4 regions of the Bradyrhizobium sp. WSM2254 genome follow, and region 2 is predicted to be linked to each of the others. Evidence: predicted binding sites of a transcription regulator. Region 2 holds the regulator's gene; each other region holds the start of a gene.
What was found. The regulator LexA, encoded in region 2, represses DNA repair genes until DNA is damaged. The targets are predictions, from matches to a motif close to TGTTCNNNNTGTGTTCNG.
Positions count from the first base shown of each region.

Region 1: the regulator LexA is predicted to act here: its motif matches at 1,582-1,599, upstream of recA (recombinase RecA).
Region 3: the regulator LexA is predicted to act here: its motif matches at 1,455-1,472, upstream of A3M7_RS0111720 (ImuA family protein).
Region 4: the regulator LexA is predicted to act here: its motif matches at 1,729-1,746, upstream of A3M7_RS0109040 (PA0069 family radical SAM protein).

Region 1 covers NZ_KI421444.1:124,328-127,745, forward strand. Annotated here, with positions in the region: gene A3M7_RS45655 (hypothetical protein) at 761-994, opposite strand; gene A3M7_RS51145 (hypothetical protein) at 1,136-1,261, shown strand; gene recA (recombinase RecA) at 1,692-2,780, shown strand; gene A3M7_RS0138370 (hypothetical protein) at 2,896-3,418, shown strand, end outside.
Region 2 covers NZ_AXAB01000029.1:77,343-80,760, reverse strand. Annotated here, with positions in the region: gene A3M7_RS0121960 (hypothetical protein) at 88-294, shown strand; gene glp (gephyrin-like molybdotransferase Glp) at 519-1,730, shown strand; gene lexA (transcriptional repressor LexA) at 1,906-2,607, shown strand; gene A3M7_RS49770 (hypothetical protein) at 2,786-2,989, shown strand; gene A3M7_RS49765 (hypothetical protein) at 3,183-3,418, shown strand, end outside.
Region 3 covers NZ_AXAB01000014.1:197,237-200,654, reverse strand. Annotated here, with positions in the region: gene A3M7_RS0111725 (DNA polymerase Y family protein) at 1-707, opposite strand, end outside; gene A3M7_RS0111720 (ImuA family protein) at 604-1,392, opposite strand; gene A3M7_RS0111715 (UdgX family uracil-DNA binding protein) at 1,556-2,977, shown strand; gene A3M7_RS0111710 (inorganic phosphate transporter) at 3,076-3,418, shown strand, end outside.
Region 4 covers NZ_AXAB01000012.1:167,005-170,422, reverse strand. Annotated here, with positions in the region: gene A3M7_RS0109045 (phosphoketolase) at 1-1,555, opposite strand, end outside; gene A3M7_RS0109040 (PA0069 family radical SAM protein) at 1,768-2,931, shown strand; gene A3M7_RS0109035 (VOC family protein) at 2,955-3,404, shown strand.

The DNA of each region.
Region 1 (3,418 bases), on a different contig from region 2:
AAGCGATCTGGCTTCCTCACGGAGGCGTTGCACTTGTTCGGCAAGGCGCTCTTCAAGGGATGAGGTTTGCTTGAACCGGCGTCGCTGCATGGCGCTGCTCCATTCCAGAGGAGGCGGGAGCGCTAATGGCGTTCTCATCACCGATGAAAGCCAAGGGCCGCGCGGTGATGGCATAGTCTGACATGTCCGCTGCCGGACATCTGGTCAATCTTGACCACCTCGGGAAAAGTTGGCGAAAGCAAATCAGGCCACTGCGATTTTCAAACCGGCCTTGGCTGGCCCCGGCACCTTGGCTCCAGCTCCCCGGTCCCTCTCGAGTTGGGGCCTTTTGCTATCCGCAAATAAAAACGCCGCCCGCTCAATATGGCGCGGGCGGCGGCTTTCCAGCCCCAGGGGGGATGATGCAAAACCCCGGTAATGCTTTGTCTGCACACTCCATGCCAAGGTTCATTGTGCTGGAGCGGGACATCTTGATGCCGGTGGAGCTCCAGAGGGACCCGAACGTCGTTCAGCTTGGGGCACCAGGGGATCAAATACGGACAGCACCCCACCTCCGGGTGCTGTCCTAATTTGGACGCCCGCAGGGGCAGATCGGGACATTGGGAAGTGTTGGGGCGGGAGCCCTTAGGAACGATTGCTGGATTGCCAGGTTTTCCCGATGCCCTTCCCCAAGGGCACCCCGTCGGCCCCAGCTCAACGCCCCCCTAATCCTGCGAGCTGGGGCCTTTTTCGTTCAAAGAGGCCGCCAACCGAGGCGGCCTTATTGCTTCGGCGGATGTAGCTCGCTCTTGAGCCAGCCCTGCACTTGTTCAGCTTTCAGGGGGTCAGGGTCGAACGTCGCGATCTTATGGTCGGATTGCCATAGCTCTATCGCGTCGTTTTCCACCAGGGACTTGGCCCGTTCCTTGGCCGCAGCATCATCCGCGCAGATCAGGTCGAGGCGCTGTTTGATGTGCCCATCCTTGCCAATCACATAGGCTTGGTACTCAGGCATCTGACGGCCCTCAGCAGCCGCGATGAATGGAACCCATTAAATGCTCTTGTTCCATTCCTTGCAAGGTTCGCTACATGTTCTTCGGGATTAAATATGATCTGTCCCAAGGGTTGGCCTGGACCTGAATTAGGCGTGAGGGCGATGATGCGCCTGTCCAGGGACAAGCACGATTTTTGGGAGAAAATGGATATCGCCTATCCGAAGTTGAACGACGCCAATCTGCTTCTGCCGTTCGACGATCTTCCCAGGCTAGGGAAGCCCAAATGAAAGAGGCCGCCAACTGAGGCGGCCCTTGTTCTTGAATTTTAAACGGCCCCAAGAGGGGGCCGCCAACCCGTCTGGCGGGTTTTCCTCCAGCAGTCGGGGGGGCGCCTTTCGGCTGGAGACGCGAGCAAACGCGCTGCCAAGCCGATTGTTCCCCAAGGTGTTCTCTTAGCGGAACGCCCCGGCCTTTATTCGCTACACCCACAACGAGTTAATCCTAAACACGCATGAACAGGTTGTGGCGGGACGCGAACAAAATAGGACACTTCCGAATTCAGCTTAGGACACTAGGGGTTAAATACGGACAGTACCCAAATCCGTAAAAGAACATATTGCGAACTCGGAACAAATAGGGTACATTGCTTTTATCGCCGGCCCGCCTCGCCAATCGTTTGTCCCCCTAGCGAATCCTCGCCATAAGGAGCACGACCCAATGTCCGCAACTGCCCTGCGTATCGTCGAAGGATCTTCCATGGACAAGAGTAAAGCTCTGGCCGCCGCGCTCTCCCAGATCGAGCGCCAGTTCGGCAAGGGTTCCGTGATGAAGCTGGGCAAGAACGACCGGTCGATGGATGTCGAGGCGGTGTCGTCAGGCTCGCTCGGGCTCGATATCGCGCTCGGGATCGGCGGCCTGCCGAAGGGGCGCGTCGTGGAAATCTACGGGCCGGAATCCTCGGGCAAGACCACGCTGGCGCTGCACACGGTGGCCGAAGCGCAGAAGAAGGGCGGCATCTGCGCCTTCATCGACGCCGAGCACGCGCTCGACCCGGTCTATGCGAGGAAGCTCGGGGTCAACATCGACGAGCTGCTGATCTCGCAGCCTGACACCGGCGAGCAGGCGCTTGAGATCTGCGACACGCTGGTGCGTTCGGGTGCGGTGGACGTTCTGGTGGTCGATTCGGTCGCGGCGCTGGTGCCAAAGGCCGAACTCGAGGGCGAGATGGGTGAATCGCTGCCGGGTCTCCAAGCGCGGTTGATGAGTCAGGCGCTGCGCAAGCTCACGGCGTCCATCAACAAGTCCCACACCATGGTGATCTTCATCAACCAGATCCGCATGAAGATCGGTGTGATGTATGGCTCACCGGAGACCACCACCGGCGGCAACGCGCTGAAGTTCTACGCCTCCGTCCGCCTCGACATCCGCCGCATCGGCGCGATCAAGGAGCGCGACGAAGTGGTCGGCAACACCACGCGCGTCAAGGTGGTGAAGAACAAGCTGGCGCCGCCCTTCAAGCAGGTCGAATTCGACATCATGTACGGCGAGGGCGTTTCCAAGATGGGCGAGATCCTCGATCTCGGCGTCAAGGCCGGCATCGTCGAGAAGTCCGGCGCCTGGTTCTCCTATGACAGCCAGCGCCTCGGCCAGGGCCGCGAGAACTCGAAGGCGTTTTTGAAGGCCAACCCCGACATCACCGCCAAGATCGAGACAGCGATCCGCCAGAACTCCGGCCTGATCGCCGAGCAGATCCTGGCCGGTACGCCGGAGCGCGACGCCGACGGCGAGGAGCCGACGGAAGAGTAGGTTTTAACGCGGAAAGTTTTTCGCGAGGAGCGGGCGCTGAGGACGTTGAGTTGCCGACGTCTTCGGCGCCCGTTTCGTTTTGTGCGTGGGGGTGGGTGCGTCGACGATGAAGCGCATGATCCTGACCAGTTCGTCCGGCGTCGGTCTCACCTATGCCGATCGCGCCGACATGGTTGTTCCGCTCATCTTTCGGTTCGTGTCGGGACCGCTGCCCACGTCGCACCACCTCGGGACCTACCTCACGGGAGGCTTTTTCAGAGGCGATCCGGAGGTGCGTTGGTCCGATCTTGTTGCCCGGTCTCCTGAGACCGGTCTCGCGCACAAGGAACTCCCGCTGGTCTGGTTCTGCGAGACCTGCGGCGTCGAGCTCATCGAGCTGTGGTTTGATCCCGCCCCGAACAATCAATTGCAGCTGATCTGGATCCTCGATTATCTCCGCGCCGAACCCTACATGGCCGAGCGCCTGAAATTGCGACTGGTCGATTTCGATTTGCTCGGAGCAGACGTCGCTGGGCTTCGCGATCGTGCGGTGCGGGCGGTCGATGTGACGGAGCGCGAATTCGAGGTCGCCCGCATGGCCTGGGAGGCCTACCGGGCGCCAACGCCGGAGCTCTGTTCCGGATTGCTCGGCAGGGATT
Region 2 (3,418 bases):
GTACATTTTTATACAGAGTTCCGGGAACGGAATGCCCGCTTCCGGACTCTTGAGTCCGTTGGGACTTCTACGGACGGACGCATCATCGTGTTGGGCAAGACCTACCTCACCAAGCAGGCCTCTCTCCTGCTCGAATTCGCCAGAACGACGTCGGATTCTGACCTTTCCGCCAAGCTGATCAGCAAGGCCGCCGACCTGAAATCCCGGGCCGATCCGCTGCCCGACAAGGATCAAGGCCCCAAAGCTCCCGACGTGGCGCCGGACGCCCGTCCGGACCAGCAGACCGGTCGTTGACCGATGCTGGCCGTGGCTCTCGTCATTGTCGTCCTTGCCATGGCCACGCTCGTTCCCGTCTTGCTCGTCCTTCAAATCATGCCGCGGCGAAGCTGACGGTCCCTCAAGACTGAGCGGATGAAGCAGGATAAATCCTGATCCGGTCCCATTTTGCTTCATCGCCCGCGCTCGGCTAGAACTCTTGCCGCCTATTCGTCCAGACTTTCCGAGCAGGAGTTTTCGCCGTGGCCTTGATGCCGGTTTCTGACGCGCTCGTCGCGGTGCTGGCCGGCGTGAAGCCGTTGCCTGAAGAAATGATTCCACTCGACGAGGCCTATTACCGCGTACTGGCGCGCGACGTCGCGGCGCGGCGTACGCAGCCGCCGGAGGCGATGTCGGCGATGGACGGTTACGCCGTGCGCGCGGCCGATGCGGCCAAGGTCGACGCACAGCTCACCGTGATCGGCGAGGTCGCGGCGGGCCGGCCGTTTGCCGGATCGGTCGGCGTCGGCGAAGCGATGCGAATCTTCACCGGCGGCGTCGTTCCGGCCGGCGCGGACGCGGTCGTGATCCAGGAGGACACGGTCGCCGACGGCAGGCGCATCACGATCAAGCAAGCCGCCGTCACGGGGCGGCACATCCGCCCCGCCGGCGTCGACTTCCGCGAGGGCGACGTGCTCCTGCGCATGGGAACCCGGCTCACCGAGCGCGACCTCGCACTCGCCGCCGGGATGAATCACCCGCACCTCCCCGTCCGCCGCCGTCCGAAGGTCGCGATCCTCGCCACCGGCGACGAGCTGGTGATGCCGGGCACCAGCCCGGGCCCCGGCCAGATCGTCTATTCCAACGGCTACGCCCTGCACGCGCTCGCCCGCCAGGAGGGCGCAGATACCGTCGATCTCGGTGTTGCCGCCGATACGCTGGAGGCCACCACCGCCGGCATCCGCCGTGCCCGCGAGAGCGGCGCCGATATCCTGATTACGACCGGCGGCGCCTCGGTCGGCGACCACGATCTGGTCCAGCAGGCGCTGAGGGACGAAGGCATCGCGATGGCGTTCTGGAAGATCGCGATGCGGCCGGGCAAGCCGATGATGCACGGCCGGTTAGGAGCGATGGGTGTGATCGGCCTGCCCGGCAATCCCGTGTCGTCCTATGTGTGCGCCTTCCTGTTCATGGTGCCGTTGATTCGCGCGCTGTCGGGCCGCGCGGTGATTCATCATCGTCGCGAGCGCGCCGTGCTCGGCCGCGAGGTCGGTGCCAATGACCAGCGCGAAGATTATCTGCGCGCACGCCTGGAGCGGCGCGACGACGGCACGCTTGTCGCCCTTCCCGTCAATCATCAGGATTCCTCGCTGCTTGCGAATCTCGCTGCGGCACAGGCACTTCTCGTGCGCGCGCCGTTCGCGCCCAAGGCCGAGGCCGGCACGCCTTGCGAGGTGCTGCGACTGCCCGCCTGAACCCGCAAGTCGTGCGCGTTCCGCGAACTTTGTCGCGTTCACGGTAAATTAAGCAGTTGCGGAACACATATCGAACATATAGTGTCCGTTCATGATTTGTTTCGAGCATCTAGCGGCTCGCCGCTGAATTCACCGTCTCGGAATCGAACGACATCAACCGGGGGATTTGGTCGAGATGTTAACGCGCAAACAATACGAGCTTCTGCGATTCATCAGCGAGCGTTTGAAGGAAAGCGGCGTGCCGCCCTCCTTCGACGAGATGAAGGACGCGCTCGACCTGCGCTCGAAGTCAGGCATCCATCGCCTGATCACCGCACTGGAGGAGCGAGGCTTCATCCGGCGTCTGCCCAACCGGGCCCGCGCGATCGAGGTAATCAAGCTGCCCGAGCTCCAGGCCGCCGCCGGCAACCGGCGTGGCTTCACGCCGAGCGTCATCGAGGGCAATCTCGGCAAGGTGCGAGCGAGCTCCAGCGCCTCCGTGGACGAGGGCGAACGCCCCGTCGCGGTGCCGGTGATGGGCCGCATCGCGGCCGGCACACCGATCGAGGCGCTGCAGACCCGTAGCCACACCATCAGCGTACCGCCGGACATGCTCGGGTCGGGCGAACACTACGCGCTCGAAGTGCGCGGCGACTCGATGGTCGAAGCCGGCATCCTCGACGGCGACATGGCGCTGATCCAGCGCAACGAGAGCGCCGACACGGGCGACATCGTGGTGGCGCTGATCGACGACGAGGAAGCGACGCTGAAGCGCTTCCGCCGCCGCGGTGCCTCGATCGCGCTCGAGCCCGCCAATGCGGCCTATGAGGTCCGCATCCTGCCGCCCAACCGGGTGAAGATTCAGGGCAAGCTGATCGGCCTGTACCGCAAGTACTGAGCGCGCTCCGCCGCTTGGCGCCCCGCGCGTTGACGATTGGAGCGGACGATTGTCCGCTCCGGCTGGATAGTCTTTCTGGTTTTGCACAGATTATCCGGCCCCTCTCCCGCGGTACATCCTCGGGCACGCCGCACGAAGCCCTGATCGCTTCGCGGCGCTGGAGATCGAGGAGACCGTCATGCGCAAGATCGTTTTGAGCGCCGTCACGATCACGCTGATCGCAGCATCAGCGGCGCATACCTTCGCCGCACAGTCACACCATGTCCGCAAGGCAGCGCAGACGACGACGAGCGAGCAATTGCGCAATGCCCGCAACGCCGTCGCGCAGCCGCCGCAACCCGCCTGGCAATATTTGGGCTGGTCGGCACCTGCTGGTCGCTGACGGGGACGCACGCCAAATGCACAGGAGCGGACTTTGTTCCTCGTGCATTTGAAAAAGATATTGTGATGGCAGCCTGCGGATCTAAGTCGCAGATTTGCCTACAACCGAGAAGACGCTAACATGCTTCCACTCTGATAGGGGCTAGTGCCTCCGAAGGAGGCGCGGGTCGCTATCCCTGAATGAGGAGCACCCGATGTGTGACTACAGTCTGCATGCCGTCGCGACGCGTCCCGCAGAAGTCGGCGAGACGATCGTCACGACCACTTTCCGAGGCACCTCGACGCGCGGCTTCGCCTCTGAAGCCGACATGTCCGTCGCGGTCTGCCTGCTGCCGGGGACGGAGCTCGCCTTCGCCGACAACGTCCGCTACGACAATCGCTGGATCTGGACGCGCACCATCAACTCCCGCGTCGGCAAGTTCGGCAAGAT
Region 3 (3,418 bases), on a different contig from region 2:
CCCTGCCCCAGCGCGTGCGCGAGCAGCGTGGAGAACCGCGCGCCGAACCGCGCCGTGATCTCGTGGGCGCTGCGCGATGCGACATCGCCGATGGTCTTCAGGCCGGCGCGGCGCAGGCCGGTGGTGATGGCCTCGCCCGCGCCGAGCGCAGACACCGGCAGCCGGCTGATCGCCTCCGCTTCCCCGCCATCGGCGACGATGGTGCCTGTGACCTGGCGCGTCAGCGTCCGCGCGCAGACCGAGGTACCGGCAATCGCAGCGCTGACGGCAAAGCCTTGTCGGCCGAGCGCGCGAACCAGCGTCTGCAACAGCGCGGCTTCCCCGCCGAACAGATGCGCGCAGCCGGTGATATCAAGAAACAGCCCGTGCGGCGGATCGAGCGCAACCAGCGGCGTGAAACGGTCGCACCAGTCGGCGATGTCGCTCAGCGTCTTCGCATCGGCGACGACATCGGCATCGAACACCCGCAAGTCCGGGCACATCGCCCGGGCATTGGCCAAGGGCTGGCCAATATGCAGCCCGAGACGCGACGCCGCATCGTCGAGCGCATGGATCACCAGCGCATTGGTGTCCTTGATGACGACGACGCTGGGTTCAGGATTATTACCCAGTCCGGCGCTGCCAAGGAACCGCTGGATCCGCTCGATGGGCAGGTGCGGCAGCCACAGGCTGAGGATACGCCGACGATTCACTGAACTGGCACTCATCACATTTCCATTCCATGATCCACCGGCCGCATGGGCCATGACGATTGCGCAACAGCTCGGCATCGAAGCGCGGCGCGCCCCAGGCGCTCCACATCGAGCCAGGCGGCGAATGCGCCGCACGCAGCATCCATCGCGTCTCCGCGGTCGAGGGCAGCGGCTGCGCGGCCATCCGCAGCAGCAGGCCGGTGACGCCGGAGCCTTGCGCGGCCAGCGTCAGCTTGCGGCTCGCCACGAGATCGAACTGCCGCGTCTCGCCCCAGAGCTCGAGCACGACCGCGCCGAGCGCATCGCAGGCGAGTGCATCGGCCGAAGTGCGCAGCGCACTCTCCACATCGGCCGCGCGCACCATCACCACGCGGCGCGGGTCGAGGCCGAGTTCGGCGAGCCCGCTCATCGACAGCGCGCCGGCTTCCAGTTCCGAAAAATCCTGCCGCACCCACAGCAGCGGCCGGCGCGCGGTCACGCGTCCCGCAACGCCCATGACAAACCCGGTCGCGGCGGCGCCCTGGCGCCCCTCGCAAAACACCTCGTGGATCGCCGCACGCGCAAGTCCGCCCTTCAGCGCGCTGTCGACCTCGCCGTGGCCAAGCGCGACGCGATCGCGCTGATGCACGACCTCCGCCGTCTCGATGCGCTCGATCTGGCCGCGCAGGGTCGCAAGCGCGCTCATGCGTGCGCCGCTCATGCTCGCCGCTCCTTTGAGATAGGTGCCGTGGCTCAAAAATAAGAACCCGCGGCTGGCTCATTTGTTCATGATATGTTCTAATATAAAGCTAACGGCGCCCTGAGAGTCAATCGAATTGGCGCGCCTTCGGATTCATGAGCGGAATCAAGAGGATTCGAGTGCCATGTACCTCGTCACCCTGAACAGCGAGACCGATTTCGACGGCTGGCGCAAAGCCGCTCGCGCATTCGCCCTGCATCACGTCGCCCCGGCGGACGTGGTGTGGCACGTGCAAGGCCAGACGGAAGACCAGATGCCGCCCGGCCTGTCCGAAGCGCCGAGCCTTCCGCCGATCGAGACCGAGAGCACGTTCACCGTGCCGGCCAATTTCATCGAGCTTGCCCGCGTCGCGATCCTGCATCGCGAGGGCGAGCGTTTTGCGCTGCTCTATCGCCTGCTCTGGCGGTTGAAGGTCGATCACGACCTGCTCGCAACGATGAGCGATCCCGACGTGGCGCAGATAATCACGATGGCAGGCGCGGTGCAGCGCGATGCGCAGCGGATGCGCGATCTCGTCCGCTTCCGCGAGATCGGGCGCGAGCAGAAGGCGCATTACGCCGCCTGGTTCGAGCCGGAGCATCACATCGTCGCATTCGCCGCGCCGTTCTTCGCACGTCGTTTTGCCGACATGCCCTGGTCGATCCTCACGCCTGACGTTTGTGCCCATTGGAACGGTCACGCGATCTCCTTCACGCCTGGGATCAGCCGGGCGGAGTGGCCGGCCCCAGGGCGCCTGGAGGAAACCTGGCGGCGCCATTTCCAGCCTGACCGGCTGACCACAACCGACGCGCCGGTGAAGCGCCGGAGGAACCTCCAGGACGCATCGACGCTTGGATCAACACTTGGATCGATACTTGGACCCCTGCTCGCCGATGCCGAACGCTGGACCGGCGGACGGATTTCCCCACGTCCGGAAGCCATCATGGGACACAAAGCAGCCGCCAAGGATCTCGAAGCGCTGCGCGAGCAGGCCGCGCATTGCCGTGCCTGCCCGCTCTACAAGGACGCGACGCAAACCGTGTTCGGCGAGGGGCCGAAAGACGCCACCATCATGCTGGTCGGCGAGCAGCCCGGCGACAAGGAAGACCTCGCCGGCCATCCCTTCGTCGGCCCCGCCGGCCAGATGCTCGACCGCGCGCTGGAGGAAGCCGGCGTCGATCGCAAGAAGGTCTATGTCACCAACGCGGTCAAACACTTCAAATTCGTGCCGCGCGGAAAAATCCGCCTGCATCAGAAGCCGAATACACAGGAGATCCGGGCATGCCGGCAATGGTATGAGCGGGAGCTGGCGGCCGTTCAACCCGATCTCGTCGTGGCGATGGGCGCCACCGCCGCGCAAAGCGTGTTCGGCAAGATCACCCCGATCGGCAAGACCCGCGGCCGGCTGATCGACCTTCCCGACGGCCGCAAGGCGCTGGTGACGGTGCACCCGTCCTATCTGCTGCGGCTGCCCGACCCGGAAGCCAAAGTGCTGGAATATCAGCGTTTTGTCGAAGATCTGAAGATCGCGGCCAACTTACAGAAGAAATCCGCGCGCGCCGCCTAAATAACGGCGGGAAAACGCCTTTCAACCACCGCTTGTCATCCAGCCTTCAAATCCATCGCGGACAATACCCTTACCTGAAAGTTAAGGGGCGTCCTGACATGACCGATGTAGCATTCGACCGCGCGGTAGCCGATCCCGCGCCGATCCAGCCGGCCTCGCGGCCAAATCTCGACAAGGGCTTCAATCCGCTGACGATGATCCTGTTCTTCGGCATCCTCGCCGCGGGCCTGCTGTTCGTCGCCTACAGCATCTATGCCGACGTCAACGCGACCGGCACGCGGGTGACGACCTTCCTGCCCTACATCCTGCTGTTCGTCGCGCTGCTGATCGCGCTCGGCTTCGAATTCGTCAACGGCTTCCACGACACCGCCAACGCGGTGGCGACCGTGATCTACACCCATTCGCTGCCGGCCGAAGTCGCCGTGATGTGGTCGGGCTTCT
Region 4 (3,418 bases), on a different contig from region 2:
CGATCGGACGGCGCCACGGCAGGTGCCGCGTCACCTTCAGCCATTTGGCGTGCTGGTTGAACATGGAATCCACGATGTGGATGAAGGCCTCGTAGCAGGAGAAGAAGCCGTGCCGTCCGGTGAGCAGATAGCCTTCGAGCCAGCCCTGGCAGAGATGCTCGCTCAACACCTCCATCACGCGGCCGTCCTGCGCGAGATGCACGTCGTAGGGTTCGGTCGGTTCCATCCAGACCCGTTCGGTCGCCTCGAACACTGCGTCGAGACGGTTTGACGCCGTCTCGTCCGGACCCATGATGCGGAAATTGCGCTCTTGCGCATTGAGCCGGATGACGTCGCGCAAGAATTTGCCGAGCTCGCGCGTCGCTTCTCCCGTGACGGCACCGGGCTGCGGCACTTCGACGGCAAAGCTGCGATAGTCCGGCAGCTTCAGCTCCTTCTTCAGCACCCCGCCATTGGCATGCGGATTGGCGCCCATGCGCCTGATACCCTCGGGCGCCAGCGCCTGGAGCTCGGCGATGAGCGCACCGCTCGCGTCGAACAGTTTTTCCGGCTCGTAGCTGCGCATCCAGTCTTCGAGCACCTTCAGATGCGCCGGGTTCTCGCGGCAGCTTGCGACCGGCACCTGATGCGCGCGCCAAAAACCTTCGACCTTCTTGCCGTCGACTTCCTTCGGTCCGGTCCAGCCCTTCGGGCTGCGCAGCACGATCATCGGCCAGCGGGGCCGCTCGACCTTTCTGCGCCCGTCGCGGGCGTGCCGCTGGATCGAGCGGATGCTGGCGAATGCGACGTCGAGCGCGTCCGCCATGATCCGGTGCATCAATCTGGGATCATCGCCCTCGACGAACAAGGGCTCATGGCCGAACCCGTGGAACAGATCGCGGATCTCGCCGTCGGACATCCGCCCGAGCACGGTCGGGTTGGCAATCTTGTAGCCGTTGAGATGCAGGATCGGCAGCACCGCGCCGTCATGGGCGGGATTCAGGAACTTGTTCGAATGCCAGGAGGCCGCGAGCGGGCCGGTCTCGGCCTCGCCGTCGCCGACGACGCAGGCGACGATCAGGTCGGGATTGTCCAGCGCCGCGCCGTAGGCATGCACCAGCGCGTAGCCGAGCTCGCCGCCCTCGTGGATCGAGCCCGGCGTCTCCGGCGCCGCGTGGCTCGGAATGCCGCCGGGGAAGGAGAACTGCCTGAACAGCTTGCGCAATCCGTCCTTATCGCGCGCGATATCAGGATAGATCTCGCTGTAGCTGCCCTCGAGATAGGTGTTGGCGACCATGCCCGGCCCGCCGTGACCGGGACCGCAGACATAGAGCACGTTGATATCAAGCGCGCGGATGACGCGGTTGAGGTGGGCATAGATGAAGTTCAAACCGGGCGTCGTGCCCCAATGGCCGAGCAAACGCGGCTTGATGTGCTCGGGCCGCAACGGCTCGCGCAGCAGGGGGTTGTCGAGCAGGTAGATCTGCCCGACGGAGAGGTAGTTGGCGGCGCGCCAATAGCGATCGAGGAGATCGAGGTCGCTGCTCGCGGCGGCCGATTGTTGTTGATTTGTCATGTTCCTGCCGACCTTCACCCGGGATCGTCACCAACTGAGTTCCAGCGCGATCGATCCTTGGCGGCATCAAACGAGATCGTGGTCAGGGCGGTGTTGCGTGAGGTCAAAGGCAGGCGCCCGAAGTTTGGGCGCTTCTACTGTGCATGGGGGGTTGTTTTCACGTTTTTAGTTCTTGTTCTTGATTTGTTCTTTCGGCGTGCTATCTTGGCTTCATGAGTCCAGCATCCTCTCATGCTCTCAAGCACCCGCCGGTCACGGCGCCCTCCGAGCCGGCGGGTGCGCCTTCTGATTTCCCCGAGCTCGCTGTCGCCATCGAAAAGCAGCGCAGGCGAGGGCGGGGCGCGCAATCCAACGCCAGCGGCCGCTATGAGGCCGAGGCGCGCGTCGCCTTCGACGATGGCTGGCAGAGCCTGGAAGAGCTGCCGCCATTCAAGACTACGATCGCGGTCGATACCTCGCGCAAGGTGATCACCCGCAACGATTCCCCCGATATCGGCTTCGACCGCTCGATCAATCCCTATCGCGGCTGCGAGCACGGCTGTGTCTACTGCTTCGCGCGGCCGACCCATGCCTATCTCGGCCTGTCGCCGGGGCTCGACTTCGAGACAAAACTGTTCATCAAACCGGAGGCCCCGGCGCTGCTCGAGAAGGAGCTCGCAGCAGCAGGCTATGAGCCGCGGATGATCGCGATCGGCACCAACACCGATCCCTACCAGCCGATCGAGCGCGAGCGCAAAATCATGCGCGGCATCCTGGAGGTGCTGGAGCGCGCCGGTCATCCCGTCGGCATCGTCACCAAATCGGCGCTGGTGGTGCGTGACATCGACATTCTCTCGCGCATGGCCAAGCGCAACCTCGCCAAGGTCGCGATCTCGGTGACCTCGCTCGATCCGAAGCTGGCGCGCACCATGGAGCCGCGCGCCTCGACGCCGCCGAAGCGGCTGGAGGCGCTGAAGCAGCTCTCCGACGCCGGCATTCCCACCACCGTGATGGTCGCGCCCGTGATCCCCGCGCTGAACGATTCCGAGATCGAGCGTATTCTCGATGCGGCCGCCCATGCCGGCGTCAAGGAAGCCTCCTACGTGCTGCTGCGGCTGCCGCTGGAGGTGCGCGATCTCTTCCGCGAATGGCTGATGGCGAACTATCCGGACCGCTATCGCCACGTCTTCACGCTGATCCGCGACATGCGCGGCGGGCGCGACTACGACGCGAAATGGGGCGAGCGCATGAAGGGCACCGGCCCGATGGCCTGGACCATCGGCCGCCGCTTCGAGATCGCCTGCGAACGGCTCGGGCTCAACAAGCGTCGCGCAAGACTGACGATGGATCACTTTGCGCGGCCGAAGCGGAACGGCGATCAGCTCAGCCTGTTCTGATCGGGAAGCGGAAGAGGCGTAACATGGAACTGCCGCCCCCGGTGCCGCGGCTCACCGTCATCACGCTCGGCGTGAGCGACATCCGTGCCAGCATCGCCTTTTATGATGCCCTCGGCTTTTCGCGCCGGCTGAAGGCGACCGGCGAGGCCGTTGCCTTCTACGATACCGGCGGTCCGGTGCTTGCCCTGTTTCACTGGGACCAGCTCGCGGCCGACGCGGCCTTGCCTGATGAGCCGAGGCCGACGACCTTCCGCGGCGTCACGCTCGCCTGGAACTGTGCTACGCGTGAGGAGGTCGATGCGGTGCTGGCTTTCGCCGTCAGCAAGGGAGCAAGGCTGCTGAAGGCTGCACATGAGACCGACTACGGCGGTTATTCCGTCTATTTCGCCGACCCCGACGGCCATCCCTGGGAAGTCGTGGTTGCGCCCGGCATCGAGGTCGGCGAGGACCGGCGGGTGCATCTGGCCGAGTAGGTCGCTCACCTGAA